Regions from separate parts of the Nocardia sp. NPDC002869 genome, predicted to be linked through region 2. Evidence: predicted binding sites of a transcription regulator. Region 2 holds the regulator's gene; the other holds the start of a gene.

Region 1 (10,777 bases), on a different contig from region 2:
GGTGATGGCTGTGCGCACCGAGGGGCAGCACCGTCGTCGCCATCGGGCTGCTCGTGGCCGGCCCGGCCGAATCAGTGACTGCATCGGTGGAACATGCGGGCGCACCGGGAACATTGCAGCACGGAGTTCGGGTGGAGTGACGTGACGGATGGACCGGTGCCGGGATCGCTCGGAAGACATCGCTGCGTCCGAAAGGGCCGCGGCAACCCGAACAGGTTGCCGCGGCCCTGGATCGTGGATCAGGCGCTGGCCGCCAAGGCCGGGCCGTCGAGAGCCGGTTCCCGCACCGGTTCGATGGCGTAGGCCAGGATCTCGGCGACGTCGCCCACCGGACGAACGTCGAGTTCGGCCAGCACATCGGCGGGGACATCGTCCAGGTCCGGCTCGTTGCGGGCCGGGATGAACACTGTCTTGAGGCCGGCACGCTGCGCGGCGAGCAGTTTCTGCTTCACCCCGCCGATCGGCAGCACCCGGCCGTTCAACGTGACCTCGCCCGTCATTCCGACATCGGAGCGCACCGGGCGGCCCAGTGCCAGCGACACCAGCGCGGTGACCATGGTGACACCGGCGGACGGTCCGTCCTTGGGTACGGCACCGGCGGGCACGTGGACGTGCAGGTTGCCGTCCAGCACCGTCGATTCGATGCCGATCTCGCCCAGGTGCGACCGCACGTAGGTCAGCGCGATCTGCGCCGATTCCTTCATGACGTCGCCCAGTTGGCCGGTCAGTGTCAGGGCCCGGTCACCCTCGGCGGTGTTGGCCTCGATGTAGAGGATATCGCCGCCCAGCCCGGTGACCGCCAGGCCGGTCGACACACCCGGTACCGCGGTGCGTTCCGCCGAATCCGGAGTGAAGCGTGGACGCCCGAGGTAATCCTTCAGTTCCGCGATATCGATGGTCAGCGGTGGTGCCGTGGCCTCGGTGTGCCCGGACGCCGTACCCGTCTCGACGCCCACATCGGCGCCCGGTGCGGCACCGGTTTCGGACAGGCGCGTCGCCGCCTTGCGCAATGCCTTGGCGATCAGCCGCTCCAGCTGCCGGACCCCGGCCTCCCTGGTGTAGTTCGCCGCGACCTCGCGCAGCGCCGCGTCGGTGACCCGGACCTCCGCGCCGGTCAGCGCGTTGCGTTCCAGCTGCCGGGGCAGCAGGAAGTCGCGGGCGATGGCCACCTTGTCGTCCTCGGTGTACCCGTCGACCGTGATCACTTCCATCCGGTCCAGCAGCGGGCCGGGGATGGTGTCCATGACATTGGCCGTGGCCAGGAACAGCACATCGGACAGGTCCAGGTCCATATCCAGGTAGTGGTCGCGGAAGGTGTGGTTCTGCGCGGGGTCGAGCACCTCGAGCAGGGCCGCCGCGGGGTCGCCCCGGAAATCGGAACCGATCTTGTCGACCTCGTCCAGCAGGACGACCGGGTTCATCGAACCGGCCTCCTTGATGGCCCGCACGATCCGGCCCGGCATGGCGCCCACATAGGTGCGCCGGTGACCGCGGATCTCCGCCTCGTCCCGCACCCCGCCCAGGGCGACCCGGACGAACTTGCGGCCCAGCGCGCGGGCGACCGATTCACCGAGTGAGGTCTTACCGACCCCGGGCGGACCGGCCAGCACCAGCACCGCGCCGGACCCGCGTCCGCCCACGACCTCCAGGCCGCGTTGCGCACGCCGCGCCCGGACCGCCAGATACTCGACCATCCGGTCCTTCACCTCGTCCAGGCCGTGGTGGTCGGCGTCGAGCACGGCCCGGGCGGCCGCCACATCGGTGGAATCCTCGGTCTTCACCTGCCACGGCAGTTCCAGGACGGTGTCCAGCCAGGTGCGGATCCACCCGGATTCCGGGCTCTGATCGCTGGAGCGCTCCAACCGGCCGACCTCACGCAGCGCCGCCTCCCGCACATTGCCGGGCAGATCGGCCTGTTCCACGCGGGTGCGGTAGTCGTCGGCGCCGTCCGGTTCGTCTTCGCCGAGTTCTTTGCGGATGGCGTTGAGCTGCTGGCGCAACAGGAATTCGCGCTGGCTCTTCTCCATGTTCTCGCGGACCTCGTCGCCGATCTTCTCGGTGACCTCGGCCTCGGCGATATGGGCCCGGGTCCATTCGATCAGCCGGTTCAGCCGCTGCGCGACATCCGGGGTCTCGAGCAGTTCGCGTTTCTGCTCATCGGTGAGATACGCGGCATAGCCGGCGGTATCGGCGATGGCGGACGGATCGGTGAGCTGGTTGAAGGCGTCGATCATCTGCCACGCCTCGCGCTTCTGCAGCACCGCGACGACCAGCTTCTTGTACTCGGCGGCCAGTTCCCGGGTGCGTCCGTCGGCGGCGGGGGTTTCGACCGGTTCGGCCTCCACCCACAGGGCGGCGCCGGGGCCGGTGACCCCGTGACCGATCTTCGCGCGCCGTTCCGCCTTCAGCACCGCGGCGGGCGTACCCCCGCGCATCCGGCCGATCTGTTCGATGGTGGCGATCACGCCGTAGGCGGCGTAACCCGCGGACAGACGCGGCGCCAGCAGCACGGTCCCGGTCTGTGCGGCCTGCGCGGCGTCGATGGCCGCCTGCGCGGATTCGTCCAGTTCGATCGGTACGACCATCCCGGGCAGCACGATGGGATCGGTCAGGAACAGCACCGGAAGATTCAGTGGTGTAGTCACGAACACAACCTCCAATAGTTGAGCTACACCCACTCAACTTGGTCGGGTTCGCCTTTGTTCCACCCCGCACCCTTGTTCGCCGACGGCGAATACACCGCACGGCAACCGCAGCGCCGCCGCCGGACTGTCCGCGGCCAGCACGATCATCGGGGTACGGCTCTTGGCGGCCTCACCGATCCCGGTCATGGCGTTGGTCAGCCCACAGCCCTGGTGCAGCGACAGCACCCCGACCCGACCCGACATCCGCGTGTAGGCGTCGGCCATACTCGCCGCACCGCCCTCGTGCCGAGCCGCCGTGAACGGCACGCCACCCCGGCGCAGGGCGTTGGTCATCACGAGATTGCCACTGCCCACGACCCCGAAGCTGTGCCCGGCGCCGAGCCCGGCCAGCACCCCGCCCACCACATCGGCGACGGTCGAACCGTAACCGGAGGAGCCGTCCGCGGTCATGCCGCGCCGGCCCGATCGAGCACCGCGAACACCTGCGACGGGCTTCCGGTACCGCCGACGATCGGCAGCGGACTCACCACCAGCATCGCGCCCACCGCGGGGAGCCGGCCGAGGTTACGCAGCGTGGTGAGGCCGTATTTGTCGTTGCCGAGGAAGTAGTGGTGCACCGGGAAGGCGGGGTCGAAACCGCCGGTCAGTCCGGCGTCGACCCCGACGGTTTCCACGCCGAGCCCGGTCAGGCCCCGCCGGTGAGCCCTGATTGACACCCGGGAGGGCCGATGACAATGTGATGATCTCGAATACCCGATCCGGCCCAAGGGGAGCGCGCGATGATCACACTCTCGTCCGGAGTGTTGATCAATTGGGAAGAACTCACGGGTCAGAGCAAGTTCGTCGTCGATCTGATCAGTTTTCCGATATTCAGCGCGGCGGCCGGCTGGCTCACCAACTGGACCGGTGTGCTGATGCTGTTCTGGCCGCTGCTGTTCCGCGGTATCCGGATTCCCGGGCTCGACGTGCTGTATCCCTATCTGCCGCGCCGGGTCCAGGTACTGCCGACCTTTTCCGAGGACGGGTCCCGGCTGGGTTTCCAGGGTTTCATTCCGGCACGCGCCGAGAAGATGGCCAGTATCTGTGTGGACAAGGCCCTGCTGCGGATCGGTAGTCCCCGGGATTTCATCCACGAACTGGATCTCGACGGTATCGCCGACTATGTCGCGGCCCTGGCCCGGAAACAGGTCAAGAGCATTGTCGACGAGGTGATGAACCGGGAGAACCCGGATCTGTGGAATGCCGTGCCCCGGGCGATGCGGCAACTGATCTATCAGCGGGTGGAACGGGAACTGCCCGACCTCACCGGCCGGGCGTTCGATTCCCTCGGCGACAATGTCGATCAGCTCATCGATGTGAAGGGTTTCGTGATCCGGTATCTGCAGGAGAATCCGCAGATCCTCAAGGACCTCACCACCACCATCGCGGCGCCGGAACTGAAGTTCATGGTCCGCGTCGGCCTGCTCGGCGCCCCGTTCGGGCTGCTGCTCGCGCTCTACCTGCACATCCACTCCGATATACCGGTCTGGGGCTGGGTTCCGTCCTGGGCGATCGTGCTGGCGGCCTCGGCGCTCATCGGGGTCGTGGTGAACATCATCGCCGTACGCGTGGTGTTCACCCCCGGCGATCCGCAACCCCGATACAAATACATCTGGAAACAGGCACTGCTGGCGAAACGGCAGCCGCAGGCGGCCACCGATCTGGCCCATATCCTCGCCTACCAGGTGCTCACCCTGCCCAACCTGTCCAACGAGTTGCTCAACGGCCCCAACGGCGACAAGACCCGGCTGCTGCTCGAACAGCTCATCTCCGACGAGATCCACCGCCAACTCGGCCGCACCACCTCGGTGGTCCGGGCCGCGTTCGGGCGACGGCAGTTCGACAATCTGAAAGTCGGGGCGGCGGGCGCGGCGGTCGGGTTGGCACCCGCGCTGGTGGGGGACGCCGATTTCATCCGGGAGCAGGCCGAGAACATCGACGAGTTCGCGGCCCGCAAGCTACAACAGCTGACACCCGGTGAATTCATGGAGATGTTCTACGCCTCGGTCGAACAGGATGCCTGGCTGCTCTATCTGCACGGTGCCGTGCTCGGGCTGCTGGTCGGCGCCACCCATCTGCTGATCTTCGGCTGGTAGCCACTCGTATCGGCACGTGGGCACCCGTTCGCCCGCGACCCCGGGCTCGGCGACGGCCCGGCCGCCCCGGCCCGCCACCCACGTCGAGCACCCGCGGGCGGGACCGGCCGCGCCCGGCCAGGCGAAACAGGTGGCGGGCAGTCTCCGCCACGCCGTCCGCCCGGCGGTTCGTGGAGATGCGACCGATCACCGGTCCCGCACCTGAGTTGTGACGTCCGATCACTCAGACCGCAACCGGGTTGTACGCACTGTGCGCACGCTGCGCCATAGCGACGCCGATTTTGTATCCCTGAGCGATCAGTTGCTCGTGGACTGCCGAGTCCTTGGACTCGGTGTCGTAGAGAAACTCGATGGACGAGTCGCCGATCCGCGAGTAATCGGCGAGGCCGTGCATCGTCTGAGTCGTCAACGCCGTCTTGTATCCGTGCCGGGCAAACGTACCTTCACCGAGACCGGCACTTGCGACGAGATGTAGTTGCTTCACCACGCTCGGTTCACCGTGCGAAACATCGTCGTACGCCCCGAATACTCGGTCGAACCAACCTTTGGCGAGTGCAGGCATGGACCACCAGTAGACCGGGAAAAGGACGACGACCACATCGGCCGATTCGAGCAGTTCCTGCTCACGCCTGACGTCGGCAGGAAGTTCCGAAAGCCCTCGGTGGTGCGCCAGATCTGCCTTTCCGTAGACCGGATCGAAACCGGATGCCACCAAGTCATGGGTTATGGCGGTGGTATTTCCATCGGACTCGATGCCGCGCTCGATGGCCCGTGCAATGGCCCAGGTAGCCGAGTCGTGGTCCGGATGCGCAACTACGAGCATCACCTTCGGCCGACTGCTTTCGTTCCTCATGCCGGCCAAACTAAAGTATGACACTGACGTCAATGTCAAGGAGAGGGCGGCTGGATGCGGATTCGCGAATTGAGCCAGGCCACCGGGGCGAGCCCGCGAATGCTCCGGCACTACGAGGGCGCCGGGATTCTCTCGCCCGAACGCGACTCCAACGGATACCGGAACTACCGGCCCGACGATGTTCGGATCGTGGACCACATACGCTGCTTGCTGGCATCCGGCCTGTCGCTGTCGGAGGCGTCCGCGATACTGCAGGTTGCATGTATCGATCCCGCCGGCGCCTCGGATGCCGACCGGAAAGCCGCGTTGACGCAACTCGACGAGCGGGCAAGCCGATTGAACGCTGGAATCGCCCGCCTCAGGGCCCAGGAAGCCGAGATCCTCGGACTCCGCGCGAGCATAGAGGCTCGGGCGAAGTAGGTTCCACGACCGCGACCGCGACCGCGACGGCTCCGTCGTCCGGGTGGCCGGGCTCTGGCCCGGGCCGCCGGGTACAGGGTGCGAACTTCGGAAGCCGGGGCCGCGGAATACAAGCAGGCGTGCTTGTATTTTTTCCGTCCCGCTGGAATGCTGATCTCCGCACCGATGCGCGCGGGACGGAGATGAGAAAATGGCCGATCTGGACGCGTTGCTCCGCGACCTCACCACGGAAGGCGCCGAGCTCGAGGCATTGGTCGCAGCGCTGCCACAGTCGGACTGGGCCCGGCCTACCCCGGCGGCAGGCTGGACCGTCGCCCATCAGATCGGCCATCTCGCCTGGACCGACGAAGTCGCCACGCTGGCCGCCACCGACGCCCGGACCGGTGGCAGCGCCTTCACCGACCTGCTGACCGCGGCGGCGGCCCGAGTAGCGACCTTCGTCGACGAGGCCGCCGCCGAAGCCGCCGAAGCCCCACCGCCGGACCTCCTCGAACGCTGGCGGCGCGGCCGCAGCGAGCTCGCCGCGGCATTGCGCGCGGTCCCCGCGGACGCGAAGGTGCCGTGGTTCGGGCCGCCCATGCGCCCGGGTTCGATGGCCACCGCCCGGCTCATGGAGACCTGGGCCCACGGCCAGGACGTCGCCGACGCACTCGGGGTGGGACGCGAACCGACCGACCGGCTCCGCTCGGTGGCCCATATCGGTGTGCGTACCAGGGATTTCGCCTACACCGTCCGGGAACTGCCGGTACCCGCCACGGAGTTCCGGGTCGAGCTGCGTGCACCCTCGGGTGAGCTGTGGTCGTGGGGGCCGGTGGAGGCGCCCGAACGGGTCACCGGCCCGGCGCTCGACTTCTGCCTCCTGGTGACCCGGCGCCGGCATCCGGACGATCTGGCGCTGCGGACGACGGGCGCGGAAGCGGCACGGTGGCTCACCATCGCCCAGGCCTTCGCCGGCCCCCCGGGCAGCGGGCGGACACCGGCCGGAAAGGGCTGACAGCGCCGGCGAGCGTCACACCAGGTTCCCGGGACAGCCGGACATCGTTGGCCGGATAGATCATCACGGCAGTCGAGTACAGCGCTCGCCGGCGGGTGATAGGTACCCCAGGGGGTGGGTCCCGAAACCCGGCGGCGGTCACCGGATCGGCGCCTTCACTCCCGCACGAACGAGGCCGCTGTGACGCTCGTCTCGAGTGTTCCGGCCACTTGTTCTCCGGCCGTCTCGCCCTCACCAGCTCTGATACGCTCTGCGAACATTTCGGCGCTGTGTCACAGCCGGTGCCAAGAGGCTATCGACTACTAATCGGCCTTAAATAAACCGGAAATCTATAGTACTTTTATCGGGCAGCCGTGGAGGGAGGGCCCGTGGGCTTCATCAAATACGCCAGCGACGTGACGGCGCCGATCACCGTTGCCTTCGCCTATGCCGACGATCCCCTGTCCATCCCGAACTGGATGGTGGGAGCCGCCGAGATCACCCGGAGTGGCGATCCGGAACGCGGTATCGGGGCGAAGTACGAGATCGGTTACCGGCTCGGCCCGTGGCGTCCCGTCCTGCGCTGCGAGGTCGCCGAGCACCGTCAGGACGCGGTGCTGGGCTACGCCCTCACCGGCCCCCTCACCGCCCGGCTGACACTGCGATTCGACCCACTCGGCCGCGGCCGCTCGGTGTTGACCTCCGAACTCGACTTCCCCGGTTCCAAAGGCTTCACCGCGGCGCTGCGCGAGCGGCCGCGCGCCGCGCTGCTGCGCCGCGCACTGCGGCGCAGCGAATCACGATTGCGCAGGGCGATCGAGGAATTCCACGGTACCGATCTTGTCGGCCGACTTGCGTAGGGTACTCCCATGATCATCGTGAGTACCGACGGATCGTGTCTGCGCAATCCCGGCGGAGCGATCGGCTGGGCGTGGGTGGACCATGCGGGTGGCGCGGAAAGCGGTGGCGAGCCATCGGGTACCAATCAGATCGCCGAGTTACGTGCCGTCCTGGAGGCGATCCGGGCCCACCCCGGATCGGATCCGTTACTCATCGAGAGTGATTCGCTGTACGCGATCAAATGCGCGTCCGAATGGCTGCCGAACTGGCGCAACAACGGGTGGCGCACCTCGAGCGGGTCCGCGGTCAAGAATGTCGAGCTCATCCGGGAGATAGACCAGGCCATCGCGGGCCGTCCGGGCCCGGTGCGGTTCCGCTGGGTACGCGGACATGTCGGTAACTATTTCAACGAGCAGGCCGATGCATTGGCCGGGGCCGCCGCGCGCAAGGCCGCGGCCACATCCACCGTGGCCACCCGGACCGTCACCCGCGTCGCCCCCGAAACTTCCGCGGCAGCAGGGAAGGCTGCGGAACCGGCGGTCGTACCGACCGCCGACTACGCGACAACAGCGCAGGCGCTCCACCTGTTCTGAATCCCGTACGGGATCGGAGCGCCCGCGCTGTTGTCGTCGTAGTACTGCTGGATCCGGATACCAACCGAATAGCCTCCGGCGGTGGTGGCTCGACCCACCGCCGGGGGCGCCCGGACCTCGCAAAATAGGCTTCTACCAGGCGATATAGCCAGAACTACATCACGCTGAATCCCGTCAAATTACGCTGAATCTCGACAAATTGTGCCCAAAATGTGCCCACAGATGGGGCCGTCCAGAGCGGGTGTGTCCCCTGCTCAGGACCATATTGCCGACACCGACAAAATGATCGGCCGGGGTACTCGGTGGTGAGTACCCCGGCCATCTTCTGTGATCCCAGGTGGTCGACCTCGGCAAGCTGGGCGACCAGGGGGTACGCGGTGAGCGAGTACCCCCAACGCGCCGGCCCGTGCCAGGCACACCCCACCGAATTCCCTACGCCCGGCGGACGGTATTACCCGCGGAGCAACGCGACGGTAAATCCGATCAGCCCGGCGGAGAGCAGGACCAGGGCGAGACCGTGGCCCGTCATCGGAGGTGGCCGGCCTCGGGGTCATGCAGTGGCCACCGATACCCGCGCGGATAGTGGTACATCGGCGTGAGCAGGGCACACATATCGGTGACGACATGTCTCATCGCGTCGATATGGGCGAAGTTGGGCACGATGACCGCCTGCGCGTTGTGCTCAATCACTGTCGACGCCAGGATGAGCGAGGCCGGAAGCGTGCCGACATCGACCTGGACAGTCCAGACGAGCCTGTAGCCGCCGCTCTCGGCGACTCGGTGGAGATCGGCGCCGTAGCCGTCCACTCGCTTATTGATGAACCCGACCGCCTTCGGCAGTTCCCCGACCACTGCATACCCCTTGCGCCCCGACCCCTGCAGATTTGAATGCACCCGCCGCCGAGGTGGTCGGGGTATCAGCCCGGCGGCGGGGCTACATCCAGACTGCTGTCCCACCACGGAACATCCGACGACTCTCGGGGCGTCAATACGTACATATTGCAGGCGACATTTAGGCGTCCAAGAGTTACCGTCAATCATGGGCACCACACCGAACACAGCACTTCGCGCAGCCCGCAACGCTCGCCTCATGAGCCAGGACGATCTGGCTCGAGCACTGCGTGAGGCCGGATGCGCCAGCGCGACGAAACGACTCGTCCAGCGTTGGGAGGCGGGACGGACCATCAACCCGCGGCCGTCGCACGCCAGGGCCTTGGAGAAGGTCATGGGCCTACCCATCGAGACCCTGGGTTTCGGGGCGGTCATGGCAGGCCGTAGCCTGTCCGGGCCGGACGGCAGCCAGAACGTGGAATCGCCCATCGGTGATGTAGACCCCGGGCAGTTGACCGCCATGACGAGCAGCACGCGGGCCCGGCTTCCCGGGTCATACTCCGGCGTGTGGTTGTCCCGGTACGAGTACTACTCCAGCGGCCGGGATGCGACGTTCACGGCCGCGCACTATGTCGTGGTGTTGCAGCATGACGACCGGCTCACCGTGCGGAGCATTCCCGGTTCGTCTCCATCCTCGCTGGAGATGGATCTGACCGTGGACGGGCACGTCTCCACGGGCACATGGACGGAGAACACGGCACCGAACGGCTACTACCGCGGGGCCCGGTACCACGGTTCGATCCAACTACTCATCGAGTTGACCGGCACCCGCATGGCCGGGAAGTGGGTGGGGTTCGGGAAGAATTTCGAGGTGAACACCGGGCCGTGGGAACTGGTGTTGCAGGACTCCTCCACCACTAAGGCGACCATCGACGCCTACAACAAGCCCCCAGATCTGGACAGCTAACGTCACTGTGACAATCGAGGTCTGATCAGCTGGCATTATCCGGGATCGGGGACAGCTTCGCCATGGTGACGGCCCGTAGCTCGGCCAGCTTCCCACCCCTGCCGCTGCCGGAACCGGAATCCGACCGGGCGATGTCTTTCAACGCCGACAGGTAGGTCGCCGAGAGTCTCGTTGACGGCCCGGACGGGGCCGCGTCGCACTGGTCGGCCAGGTCCCGCGCCAGCTCCGCCAGAGCCGGGGTGACATCACGGCCCTTCAAGGTGGTTTCCAGCGCTGCACGGTGCTTTCCGCGGGGATCGGTGGGGAATTGCCGGATATCGGCCATTTCTGAAGTCCTCTCGCGCGCGATGGGGAGGGGGGAAAGGGGGGAGAGATCACCTGCCCGGCAGAGGTCTCGTGCCCTCGGTGGTCTGAACTTTCGCCCTGCCCCTCCCCTGTGGGGTCGGATGCCCACCGCGAGTGAGGAGAAGGCACTCACGGCGGGCGTCCGTTCGTCGCAGGCTGGGGGCACTCGGCGCCC
Region 2 (10,777 bases):
AGGACGACCGCGAGCGCCGCCCGGCCCGCGCTCTCGGCGAAGTACCGGCCCGTATCCGCGGGGGTGAGATGAGCGGGCCCGGCCGGTAGTTCGTCCTCGCCGACCAGAGCCACCGACTTCAGACCCAGATAGTCGAGTGCGCCGCGCAGGGCCAGCACCTGTCCGGCGTCCCATCCGGCGGGGTGGGCGGCATAGAACTCGGCCGGGCCGTTGAGGTGTTCGGCAGTGAGGTTGATCAGGCAGAACAGGGCGGTGGCGAGCAGGTCTTCGCCGCGGTACGCCTCGCCGTCGTCCACGACGACGCCCGCTGGATCCCCCACGGCCGCCACGAAACCGGTGATCGTATGGCTGTGCCCGGGCGGGGCGGCGACGCCGCCGAGGGCCGCGTCCCCGTCCTCGGACATGTACAGCACCGGCTCACGAAGGATGAAGTGCGGATCTCCGTCGTCGTCGACGACCGCCGCGGTGCACGCGTACTCGGCGATGTGCAGGCCCACCCCAGTGGCCATTCTCGGATCCTCGCTTCGACTTCCTCATCCAGAAACCACGGTACGGATTCACCCGCACGTCGCCGTACCGCGACGCCGCGGTCATCATGGGCGGAGCTTCGACAATAGCGCCGACGAGCGGGTCGTGGGGATCGGGGCGCGGGCCGTGAGGGGGTGCCGGCGCGATACAGCTGGGTCACGATGTCGCGCCGCCCCGGCACGGGGTGCCGGGGCGGGGAAGAATGGGGCCGGCGCCGGTGAGATGCGGGGGCGGGAATACATCGCCGGCGCCGGGGGTTGAGCTGATCGACAATGTTGAGTGACACCGGCTCAAGTTTGACTTGACGGCCTCTCGGAAGCGGGGCAGGATTGAGCCGACCACGCTCAGTATTGCTGGGACCGTGCTCTATGTTCTGCCTGGGGCTGGTCCACGCGGTGGGTCCCCCGGACCCACGGCGCAATGGGCACAGTGCCCGGACAGACACAAGCAGTCGAAAATGAGGAGGAAACAAATGGCTCGTGCGGTCGGAATCGACCTCGGGACCACGAACTCGGTCGTCGCCGTTCTCGAAGGTGGTGAGCCGGTCGTCGTCGCCAACTCCGAGGGTTCGCGCACTACGCCCTCTGTCGTCGCGTTCGCGAAGAACGGTGAAGTACTGGTCGGTCAGCCGGCCAAGAACCAGGCCGTGACCAACGTCGACCGCACGATCCGCTCGGTGAAACGGCATATCGGCACCGACTGGACCGTGGAGATCGACAGCAAGAAGTACACCTCGCAGGAGATCAGCGCGCGCACGCTGATGAAGCTGAAGCGCGACGCCGAGTCCTATCTGGGTGAGGAGATCACCGACGCGGTGATCACCGTGCCCGCCTACTTCGAGGACGCACAGCGCCAGGCCACCAAGGAAGCCGGCCAGATCGCCGGCCTCAATGTGCTGCGCATCGTCAACGAACCCACCGCCGCCGCCCTGGCCTACGGCCTGGACAAGGGCGACAAGGAACAGACCATCCTGGTCTTCGACCTCGGTGGCGGTACCTTCGACGTCTCGCTGCTGGAGATCGGTGAAGGTGTCGTCGAGGTCCGTGCCACCTCCGGTGACAACCACCTCGGTGGCGACGACTGGGACGAGCGGGTCGTGAAGTGGCTGGTCGACAAGTTCAAGTCCAGCTCGGGCATCGACCTGACCAAGGACAAGATGGCCATGCAGCGGCTGCGTGAGGCCGCCGAGAAGGCCAAGATCGAGCTGAGCTCCTCGCAGAGCACCTCGATCAACCTGCCCTACATCACCGTCGACGCGGACAAGAACCCGCTGTTCCTCGACGAGCAGCTGACCCGCGCCGAGTTCCAGAAGATCACCTCGGACCTGCTCGACCGCACCCGGGCGCCGTTCCAGTCCGTGGTCAAGGACGCCGGGATCAAGGTCTCCGATATCGACCATGTCGTGCTCGTCGGTGGCTCCACCCGCATGCCCGCGGTCTCCGAACTGGTCAAGGAACTGACCGGCGGCAAGGAGCCCAACAAGGGCGTGAACCCGGACGAGGTCGTCGCCGTCGGCGCCGCCCTGCAGGCCGGCGTGCTCAAGGGCGAGGTCAAGGACGTCCTGCTGCTCGATGTGACCCCGCTGTCGCTGGGTATCGAGACCAAGGGCGGCGTGATGACCAACCTTATCGAGCGCAACACCACCATCCCGACCAAGCGTTCGGAAACCTTCACCACGGCCAACGACAACCAGCCGTCGGTGCAGATCCAGGTGTTCCAGGGTGAGCGCGAGATCGCCGCGCACAACAAGCTGCTCGGCTCCTTCGAGCTGACCGGTATCCCGCCGGCTCCGCGCGGGGTGCCGCAGATCGAGGTCACCTTCGATATCGATGCCAACGGCATCGTGCACGTGACCGCGAAGGACAAGGGCACCGGCAAAGAGAACACGATCAAGATCCAGGACGGTTCCGGTCTGTCCAAGGAAGAGATCGACCGGATGGTCAAGGACGCCGAGGCGCACGCCGCCGAGGACAAGGCGCGCCGGGAGGAAGCGGAGACCCGCAACCAGGCCGAATCGCTGGTACACCAGACCGAGAAGTTCATCAAGGACAACGAGGACAAGGTTCCGGCGGATGTGAAGTCCAAGGTCGAGGCGGCGATCGCCGAGGCGAAGACTGCGCTCGAGGGCACCGACACCGCCGCGGTGAAGGCCGCGGTGGAGAAGCTGGCCACCGAATCGCAGGCACTCGGTCAGGCGATCTACGAGGCCCAGGCCTCCGAGAGCGCGGCCTCCGGTAACGGCGCCGCGGGCGCGGACGCCGGCGACGACCAGGTGGTCGACGCCGAGGTCGTGGACGAGCCGGTCGACACGGAGAAGAAGTGACGAATTCGGGAAACACAGGAAATTCCGAGGAGCCGGTCAGCTTCGTCGACAAGCGCAAGATCGATCCGGAGACCGGTGAGGTCCGCGAACAGGCCGGGGCGGCCAACGGCGCCGCCCCGGCCGGGGCCGAGGAGGGCGTAGCCCCCCAGGCGCCTCAGGCCGGCCTCGAAGGTGACGGTGTCGACGCGGCGCCCGCCGGGGCACCGGCATCGGACGAACTCGCCGAGCGCACCGCCGATCTGCAGCGGCTGACGGCCGAGTACACCAACTACCGGCGCCGGGTCGAACGCGATCGTAAGACCGCGATCGATTCCGCCAAGGCCGCCGTGGTCACCGAACTGCTCGGTGTCCTCGACGACCTGGACCGTGCCAAGGCGCACGGTGATCTGGAATCCGGACCGCTGCGCTCGGTGGCCGACAAGCTGATCGAGGCTCTGCGCAAACAGGGGCTCGAGGAGTTCGGTTCCGAGGGCGAGCCGTTCGACCCGAACCTGCACGAGGCGGTCCAGCACGAGGGCTCCGGCCACGATCCGGTGATCGGCGTAGTGATGCGCAAGGGGTATCGCTTCGGTGAGCGGGTGCTGCGGCACGCGCTGGTCGGCGTCACCGACGGTGTCGGCGATCTCGGAGCGGGCCAGGGTGCCGCGAACACCGCGGAACCCGCTCGGGCGGAGGCATCGGATGCTGATGCCGGCTCGGACAAGTAACGACTCCGCGGCGAAAGCCACGGACCGGGCGGCGCGGCGTGCGCACGGAGCGATCCGCGCGCGCCGCGCCCCCGTGACGCCGCGCCCGACGGGCCCGGAGGCGGTAGGAAAGTACGACCACGCAGGGCCCCGCGCGGGCCGCGGAACCGTATCGAGAGGAGGAGATGCCCGGTGAGCCAGCGGGAGTGGATCGAGAAGGACTTCTACAAGGAGCTGGGTGTCTCCGCCGGCGCCTCCACCGAAGAGATCAAGAAGGCCTACCGCAAACTGGCCCGTGATCTGCATCCGGACGCCAACCCAGGCGATGCCTTGGCCGAGGAACGGTTCAAGGCGGTCAGCGAGGCGCACACGGTCCTGTCGGATCCCGCCAAACGCGCGGAATACGACGAGACCCGCCGGCTGTTCTCCGGCGGCGGGTACGGGCGGGGCGGCGGTTTCACCCCGGGTGCCGGTGGCGGGTTCTCCCAGAGTTTCGATCTGGGCGATATCTTCGGCCAGGCCGGCGGTGGCGCCGACGGCGGGCTCGGTGACCTGTTCGGCGGCCTGTTCAACCGGGGCGGCGGTGCCACGCGCACCGGCGGCCGGCCCCGCCGGGGCGCCGATGTGGAGGCCGAGACGACCCTCGGGTTCCGCGAGGCGGCCAAGGGCGTAACGGTGCCGCTGCACCTGACGAGCCCGTCACCCTGCACCACCTGCCACGGCAGCGGGGCCAAACCGGGCACCAGCCCGCGGGTGTGCCCGATCTGTAACGGCAGCGGTGTGGTGAGCCGCAATCAGGGCGCGTTCGGATTCAGCGAACCGTGCGACGAGTGCCGCGGCACCGGGTCCATCATCGACGATCCGTGCGTGGACTGCCACGGCAGCGGTATCCAGAACCGCACCCGGACCATCAATGTCCGCATCCCCCCGGGGATCGCGGACGGGCAACGGATCCGGCTCGCCGGACAGGGCGAGGCCGGCCTGCGGGGCGCGCCTTCGGGCGACCTGTTCGTCACGGTGCACGTCGGCCAGGACAAGGTTTTCGGCCGGGCCGGCGACGACCTGACCCTGGCACTGCCGGTCAGTTACAGTGAATTGGTGCTCGGTACGACCGTATCGGTGCCCACTCTGGAGGGCCGGGTCGGCGTGAAAGTGCCGCCGGGTACCGCGGACGGACGCATCCTGCGGGTGCGCGGCCGCGGAGTACCCAAACGTGGTGGCGGAGCCGGTGATCTGCTGGTCACCGTGAAGGTCGCCGTGCCGCCGAAGCTGGACGACGATGCCGTTGCCGCGCTGCGTGCGCTGCAGGAGGCGGAGAAGGCCAGCGGCTTCGATCCGAGAGCGGGATGGGCAGGTGCGTGATGGAGCCGAAACGAGGACCCGAGGCACAATCGGCCCGCCCGGCGGCCCGGGCGATGGGCCCGGAGGCGGCAGCGCAGCGTCACCACGTAGGGCCCCGGGAGGGGCGCCAGTCGAGCACTGAATATTTCGTGATCTCGGTGGCCGCCCAGCTGGCCGGTATGCATGCGCAGACCCTGCGCACCTACGACCGGCTGGGGCTGGTGACCCCGCAGCGCACGTCGGGTGGCGGCCGCCGCTATACGGAACGGGATGTGGAGCTGCTGCGCGAGGTGCAGCGGCTTTCCCAGGACGAGGGCGTCAATCTCGCCGGTATCAAACGGATCATCGAACTCACCAATCAGGTGACCGAGCTCCAGCAGCGGGTGGTCGAGCTGACCGCGGCACTGGAACGGGAGCGGGCGCGGCCGGATTATCGGCCGGAACTGATTCCGCCGCAGCGCAATACCGCCCTGGTGGTGTGGCAGCCGCGGAACCGGCGGCAGCGTTGACGGCGGCGCCTCCGACGCCGGCCGGCGCCGGGTCAGGCTCCTTCGAACTGGATTCGTTCGGCCGGGGTTCCTGCGTCGAGTAGCCGTTCCACGGTGGACCTGGTCATCGCGGGCGAACCGCAGACCAGCACCTGGTGCCGGTCGAACGAACCGTAGGAGCCGACCACGTCGGCGAGGGTGCCCTGCAGCAGGTCGTCCTCGTCGAAACCTATATCCACCCGGTGACTTTCGTGCCACCTGTCGGGCCAGGACGGATCCTCGAGCCGCTCCACCACCGGCACCACGGTGAGCCAGGGCAGATCGGCGGCGAGCAGGACGAGCATATCGGCGGCGTACAGGTCGCGCGGGGCGGAACCGCCGAAGAACAGATAGGTGGTGGGCGGGTCCTGATGCCGGGCCAGTTCCAGGATCTGGGCGCGCAGCGGGGCCAGGCCGGTGCCGCCGGCGATCATCACCACCTCGTCGCCGTCGGGGTCGACGGTGAAGAGCCCCTCGGGGGCGGACAGTTTCCACCGGTCCCCGACCGCGGTGTCGGCGACGATGCCGCCGCTGCACCAGCCGCCCGCCACGGTTTTCACATGGAATTCGAGCTTGCCGTCCAGCGACGGCGGCAACGCGGGGGAGAACCGGCGGCGCATGCCCGGGAACTGCGGCACCTCGACCTGCACCGACTGCCCCGCGTGGAACGGTACGTATTCGCCGATCAAGCGGACAACCGCCGTATCGTGGCGCAGGCGGTGATGTTCGACGACATCGGCCAGCCAGTACGACCGCTGGGACGAATGGGCGGGGGACGCGCTCGGGTCGTTCGTCATACCTCACTCCGCTGACAGGCCGGGCCGGGCGGGATACCGCCCGGTGCTCGATGTGCCGATACCGATCAGACCGGATCGGCACTGATGATCTCCTCCGGGGTGCCGACCGCGAGCAGCGCGCGCCGGGTGTCGGCGATCATCTTCGCCGAACCGGCGATCTGGATCTGCCGATCCTCCCATGCGCCGAAACTGGCCACCACGGCGCCGAGGTTGCCGACCAGGCGCCGGTGCATGCCGTAGGGCGCGTCCTCGGTGGGATGCGGGTACCACCACGGGTTCGTCTTGTGCTCGCAGACCGGGACGATGGTGAGCCACGGGTTGCTCTGCGAGAGCTGCCACATGTTCTCCACGTCGTACAGGTCGCACGGGTAGACCCCGCCGATGAAGAAGTGCACACGGGGGTTGATACCGCGCCGGCCCATCTCGATCAGCTGGGCGCGCAGCGGCGCGACACCGGTGCCCGATCCGATCATCAGGACATCGCGTCCGCTCTCCTGGTCGACCTGCAGGCCGCCGAGCGGTCCGCCGATGAGCCAGCGGTCGCCGACCTTGGTCTCGTTGACGATGGAGGGGCTCACCCAGCCGCCGCGGACCTTGCGGACGTGGAATTCGATCTCGCCGTAGGGGTTCGACGGGATGGCGGGTGAGAAGTAGCGCCACATCCGTGGCCGTTGCGGGACGGAGACCGGGACGTACTGCCCGGCCAGGTAGGGGATCGGGTCGTCGGACTGCAACCGGACGATGGCGAGATCCTCGAGGACGTGCCGGTGCCCGACGACGGTGGCCTCCCAATAGGGCGGCGAATCGTCGGAGTTGGCCCCGATGGCCATGGCGGCGGAGATGAGCAGGCAGACATCGCGCCAGCCCTCGGCGAGCTCTCTGGTCCAGTACGGGCCGTTATAGGTCTGGAAAGCGGCGTACAGAGCGGGACCGGCCAAATCGTAGTGCTCGGCTTCGACCCCGTATTTGCGGTGATCGCGTGCCAGTTGCTCGAGGAACTTCTGGGCGCGATCCCAGTCCTCGAGATGGTCGAGCATGTACTGGACCGCGGTGACGACCCGCTTCGCCTGCATATCCATGGCGGGCGGGAACAGCTCCCGCAGTCGCGGGTTCGCCGCGAACAGGTGACCGTAAAACGCGCTGACCAACCGCTCGGGACCACTCGGCGCATCGACCACCGACTGGAAATTGGCGCGGACCAGCGCTGCCGAACGCGCATCCACGGCGTGGAGCTTCCTTTCCCTGGATTCCGACCCGGAGGGACATAGCCGTTACCGGCGGTCCTTCACCCGACCAGTATCCCCGAAAAAAGAGATGATGGTGGGTGTGAAATACGGTTACCGGGTTTGGCTGATCTTGTTCGCGGGTAACGACGCGTCGTTATGAGCCGTGACCCAGCACTTTTCTGGCAACCGGTGGCCGGCAGTAGGCACGGAAAAAATCAAAGTTGAGCGGAACAGACTCAACCTTTCGAACGTTGAATCGGGCAGGACGGCACGAGACACCGGAATCGGTGCGGATGCCGGATGAGATATCGACTAGCAGGAAGGTGCTTCGTGGACTCGTTCAATCCCACCACCAAGACCCAGGCCGCGTTGACCGCCGCATTGCAGGCGGCCTCGTCCGCCGGTAACCCGGAGATCCGGCCGGCTCATCTGCTGGTGGCACTGCTGGACCAAACCGACGGTATCGCCGCGCCCCTGCTGAAAGCGGTGGGCACCGACCCCGCGACAGTGCGGCGCGAGGCCCAGGACATCGTCGACCGGCTCCCGCGCGCCACCGGCGCCACCACGACCCCGCAGCTGGGCCGCGAGGCGCTGGCCGCGATCACCGCGGCCCAGCACCTGGCCACCGAACTCGGCGACGAGTACGTCTCCACCGAACACGTGATGGTCGGTCTGGCCTCCGGCGACTCCGATGTGACCATGCTGCTGGACAAGTACGGCGCCGACGCCGCCGCACTGCGTGAGGCGTTCACCGCCGTGCGCGGTAACACCCGCGTGAGCAGCCCGGATCCGGAAGGCAGCTACCAGGCGCTGGAGAAGTACTCCACCGACCTCACCGACGCCGCGCGTGCCGGAAAACTCGACCCGGTGATCGGTCGCGATACCGAGATCCGCCGGGTGGTGCAGGTGCTGTCCCGGCGCACCAAGAACAACCCGGTGCTCATCGGCGAGCCGGGCGTCGGCAAAACCGCGATCGTGGAGGGCCTGGCCCAGCGCATCGTCGCCGGCGACGTCCCGGAATCGCTACGCGGTAAGACCGTCATCTCGCTCGATCTGGGCGCGATGGTCGCGGGCGCGAAGTACCGCGGCGAATTCGAGGAACGGCTCAAGGCCGTCCTCGAGGAGATCAAATCCAGTGCCGGGCAGATCATCACCTTCATCGACGAACTGCACACCATCGTCGGCGCCGGCGCGACCGGCGAATCGGCGATGGACGCCGGAAACATGATCAAGCCGATGCTGGCCCGCGGCGAACTGCGGCTCGTCGGCGCGACCACACTCGACGAGTACCGGCAGCATATCGAGAAGGACGCCGCGCTCGAGCGACGCTTCCAGCAGGTGATGGTCGGCGAACCCTCGGTGGAGGACACTGTCGGCATCCTGCGCGGCATCAAGGAACGCTACGAGGTGCACCACGGTGTGCGGATCACCGACTCCGCCCTGGTGTCGGCGGCCGCGCTGTCGGACCGCTACATCACCTCCCGGTTCCTGCCCGACAAAGCGATCGACCTGGTGGACGAGGCGGCGTCGCGGTTGCGGATGGAGATCGATTCCCGGCCGGTGGAGATCGACGAGGTCGAACGCGCGGTCAGGCGGCTCGAAATCGAAGAGGTGGCGCTGACGAAGGAGACCGACGAGGCGTCCAAGCAGCGGCTGGAGCGGCTGCGCGCCGAACTCGCCGACGATCGTGAGAAACTCAACCAGCTCACCACCCGCTGGCAGAACGAGAAAACCGCGATCGACCAGATTCGGGTGCTCAAAGAGCAGCTCGAGAACCTGCGCGGCGAATCCGAGCGCGCCGAACGCGACGGTGACCTGGGCAAGGCCGCCGAACTGCGGTACGGCCGGATCCCGACCTTGGAGAAGGAACTCGCCGAGGCCGAGAAGACCTCCGGTGCGGCCGCCGACGGCGAAGTCATGCTCAAAGAAGAGGTCGGGCCGGACGATATCGCCGAGGTGATCTCGGCGTGGACCGGTATTCCGGTGGGCCGGCTGCTGGAGGGGGAGACCGAGAAGCTGCTGCGGATGGAATCCGAACTGGGCCGTCGCGTGGTCGGGCAGCACGACGCCGTGCGCGCGGTCTCCGACGCGGTGCGGCGGGCGCGGGCCGGAGTCGCCGACCCCAACCGGCCGACCGGCTCGTTCCTGTTCGTCGGTCCCACCGGTGTCGGTAAAACCGAGCTGGCCAAGGCGCTCGCGGACTTCCTGTTCGACGACGAACGCGCGATGGTCCGCATCGATATGAGCGAATACAGCGAGAAGCACGCGGTCGCCCGCCTGGTCGGCGCGCCGCCCGGATATGTCGGCTACGACCAGGGCGGTCAGCTCACCGAGGCGGTACGGCGGCGGCCGTACACGGTGGTGCTGTTCGACGAGATCGAGAAGGCGCATCCGGATGTCTTCGACATCCTGCTCGCCGTACTCGACGAGGGCCGGCTCACCGACGGGCAGGGCCGGACGGTGGATTTCCGCAACACCATCCTGATCCTGACCTCCAACCTCGGCGCCGGAGCCGACGCGGAGTTCGTCATGAATGCGGTGCGGGCCGCCTTCAAACCGGAATTCCTGAACCGGCTCGACGATGTGGTCATGTTCCAGGCCCTCGACGAGGACCAGCTCGCCCATGTGGTGGATATCCAGCTCGATCAGTTGCAGCGGCGACTCGCGCAGCGGCGGCTCACCCTCGAGGTGAGCGATTCGGCCCGGTTCTGGCTGGCGGTGCGCGGATACGACCCGGTCTACGGCGCCCGCCCGCTGCGGCGCCTCATCCAGCAGTCCATCGGCGACACATTGGCCAAGGAACTGCTGGCCGGGAAGGTTACCGACGGCGATACGGTCGATGTGGGCGTCACCCCGGACGGCGACGGGCTCGTCGTCGGACGGCGCGATCGCGACCCCGCCTCGGTCACCACGGGCCCGTAGCCCCCACCGCGTATGCGTCGCCGACCCTGGCGTCGGCGACGCATACCGCCATCGGTCCCGGACGGCCGCGCTCGCCCGGGACCGGTTCGGCGGAGTTCAGGGCGGCTGGTGTCGTGGGTGTGGAACCGCGGTATCCACCCCTGCGGGGCGATCGGCGGACTTCGGAGGGGGGCGTGTTGATGGCGCCTGTACGCACAGCAGCATGATCTGTGAGTGCCATAGCCGGTAGGGGCCGAGTCGGCCGGGTTGACAAGTGTGCACGGTTTGGAGAAGCTGATCTTCGGAAAAGAGGGGTCGGCTTCGCGTATAAAAATGGGGGGTGCGCCAGCGATTTCGAGCAGGTAATGATCATCGTCGTTTCGAAAAGGCAAGCGCGCAAGAGTAGGAATCGGCAGTATGTCACCACCAGGATATACCGGTGGATTTT

What was found. Region 2 encodes HspR, which represses chaperone genes until heat shock. Its sites were predicted from a motif close to ANNTGAGTNNNNNNNACTCANNT; they were not measured.
Region 1: the regulator HspR is predicted to act here: its motif matches at 2,662-2,684, upstream of lon (endopeptidase La).

What each region holds. Positions count from the first base shown of each region.
Region 1 covers NZ_JBKOOL010000067.1:15,660-26,436, reverse strand. Annotated here, with positions in the region: gene lon (endopeptidase La) at 240-2,585, opposite strand; partial or broken gene ACLML9_RS14725 (thiamine pyrophosphate-binding protein) at 2,751-3,095, opposite strand; partial or broken gene ACLML9_RS14720 (cyclase family protein) at 3,092-3,349, opposite strand; gene ACLML9_RS14715 (hypothetical protein) at 3,425-4,780, shown strand; gene ACLML9_RS14710 (NAD(P)H-dependent oxidoreductase) at 5,004-5,633, opposite strand; gene ACLML9_RS14705 (MerR family transcriptional regulator) at 5,688-6,053, shown strand; gene ACLML9_RS14700 (TIGR03084 family metal-binding protein) at 6,244-7,047, shown strand; gene ACLML9_RS14695 (SRPBCC family protein) at 7,416-7,886, shown strand; gene ACLML9_RS14690 (ribonuclease H) at 7,896-8,459, shown strand; gene ACLML9_RS14685 (hypothetical protein) at 8,985-9,311, opposite strand; gene ACLML9_RS14680 (helix-turn-helix domain-containing protein) at 9,499-10,257, shown strand; gene ACLML9_RS14675 (hypothetical protein) at 10,283-10,582, opposite strand.
Region 2 covers NZ_JBKOOL010000040.1:22,004-32,780, reverse strand. Annotated here, with positions in the region: gene ACLML9_RS10545 (hypothetical protein) at 1-509, opposite strand, end outside; gene dnaK (molecular chaperone DnaK) at 1,001-2,851, shown strand; gene grpE (nucleotide exchange factor GrpE) at 2,848-3,558, shown strand; gene dnaJ (molecular chaperone DnaJ) at 3,730-4,899, shown strand; gene ACLML9_RS10525 (heat shock protein transcriptional repressor HspR) at 4,953-5,387, shown strand; gene ACLML9_RS10520 (FAD-binding oxidoreductase) at 5,420-6,202, opposite strand; gene ACLML9_RS10515 (globin domain-containing protein) at 6,268-7,425, opposite strand; gene clpB (ATP-dependent chaperone ClpB) at 7,759-10,350, shown strand; gene ACLML9_RS10505 (hypothetical protein) at 10,747-10,777, shown strand, end outside.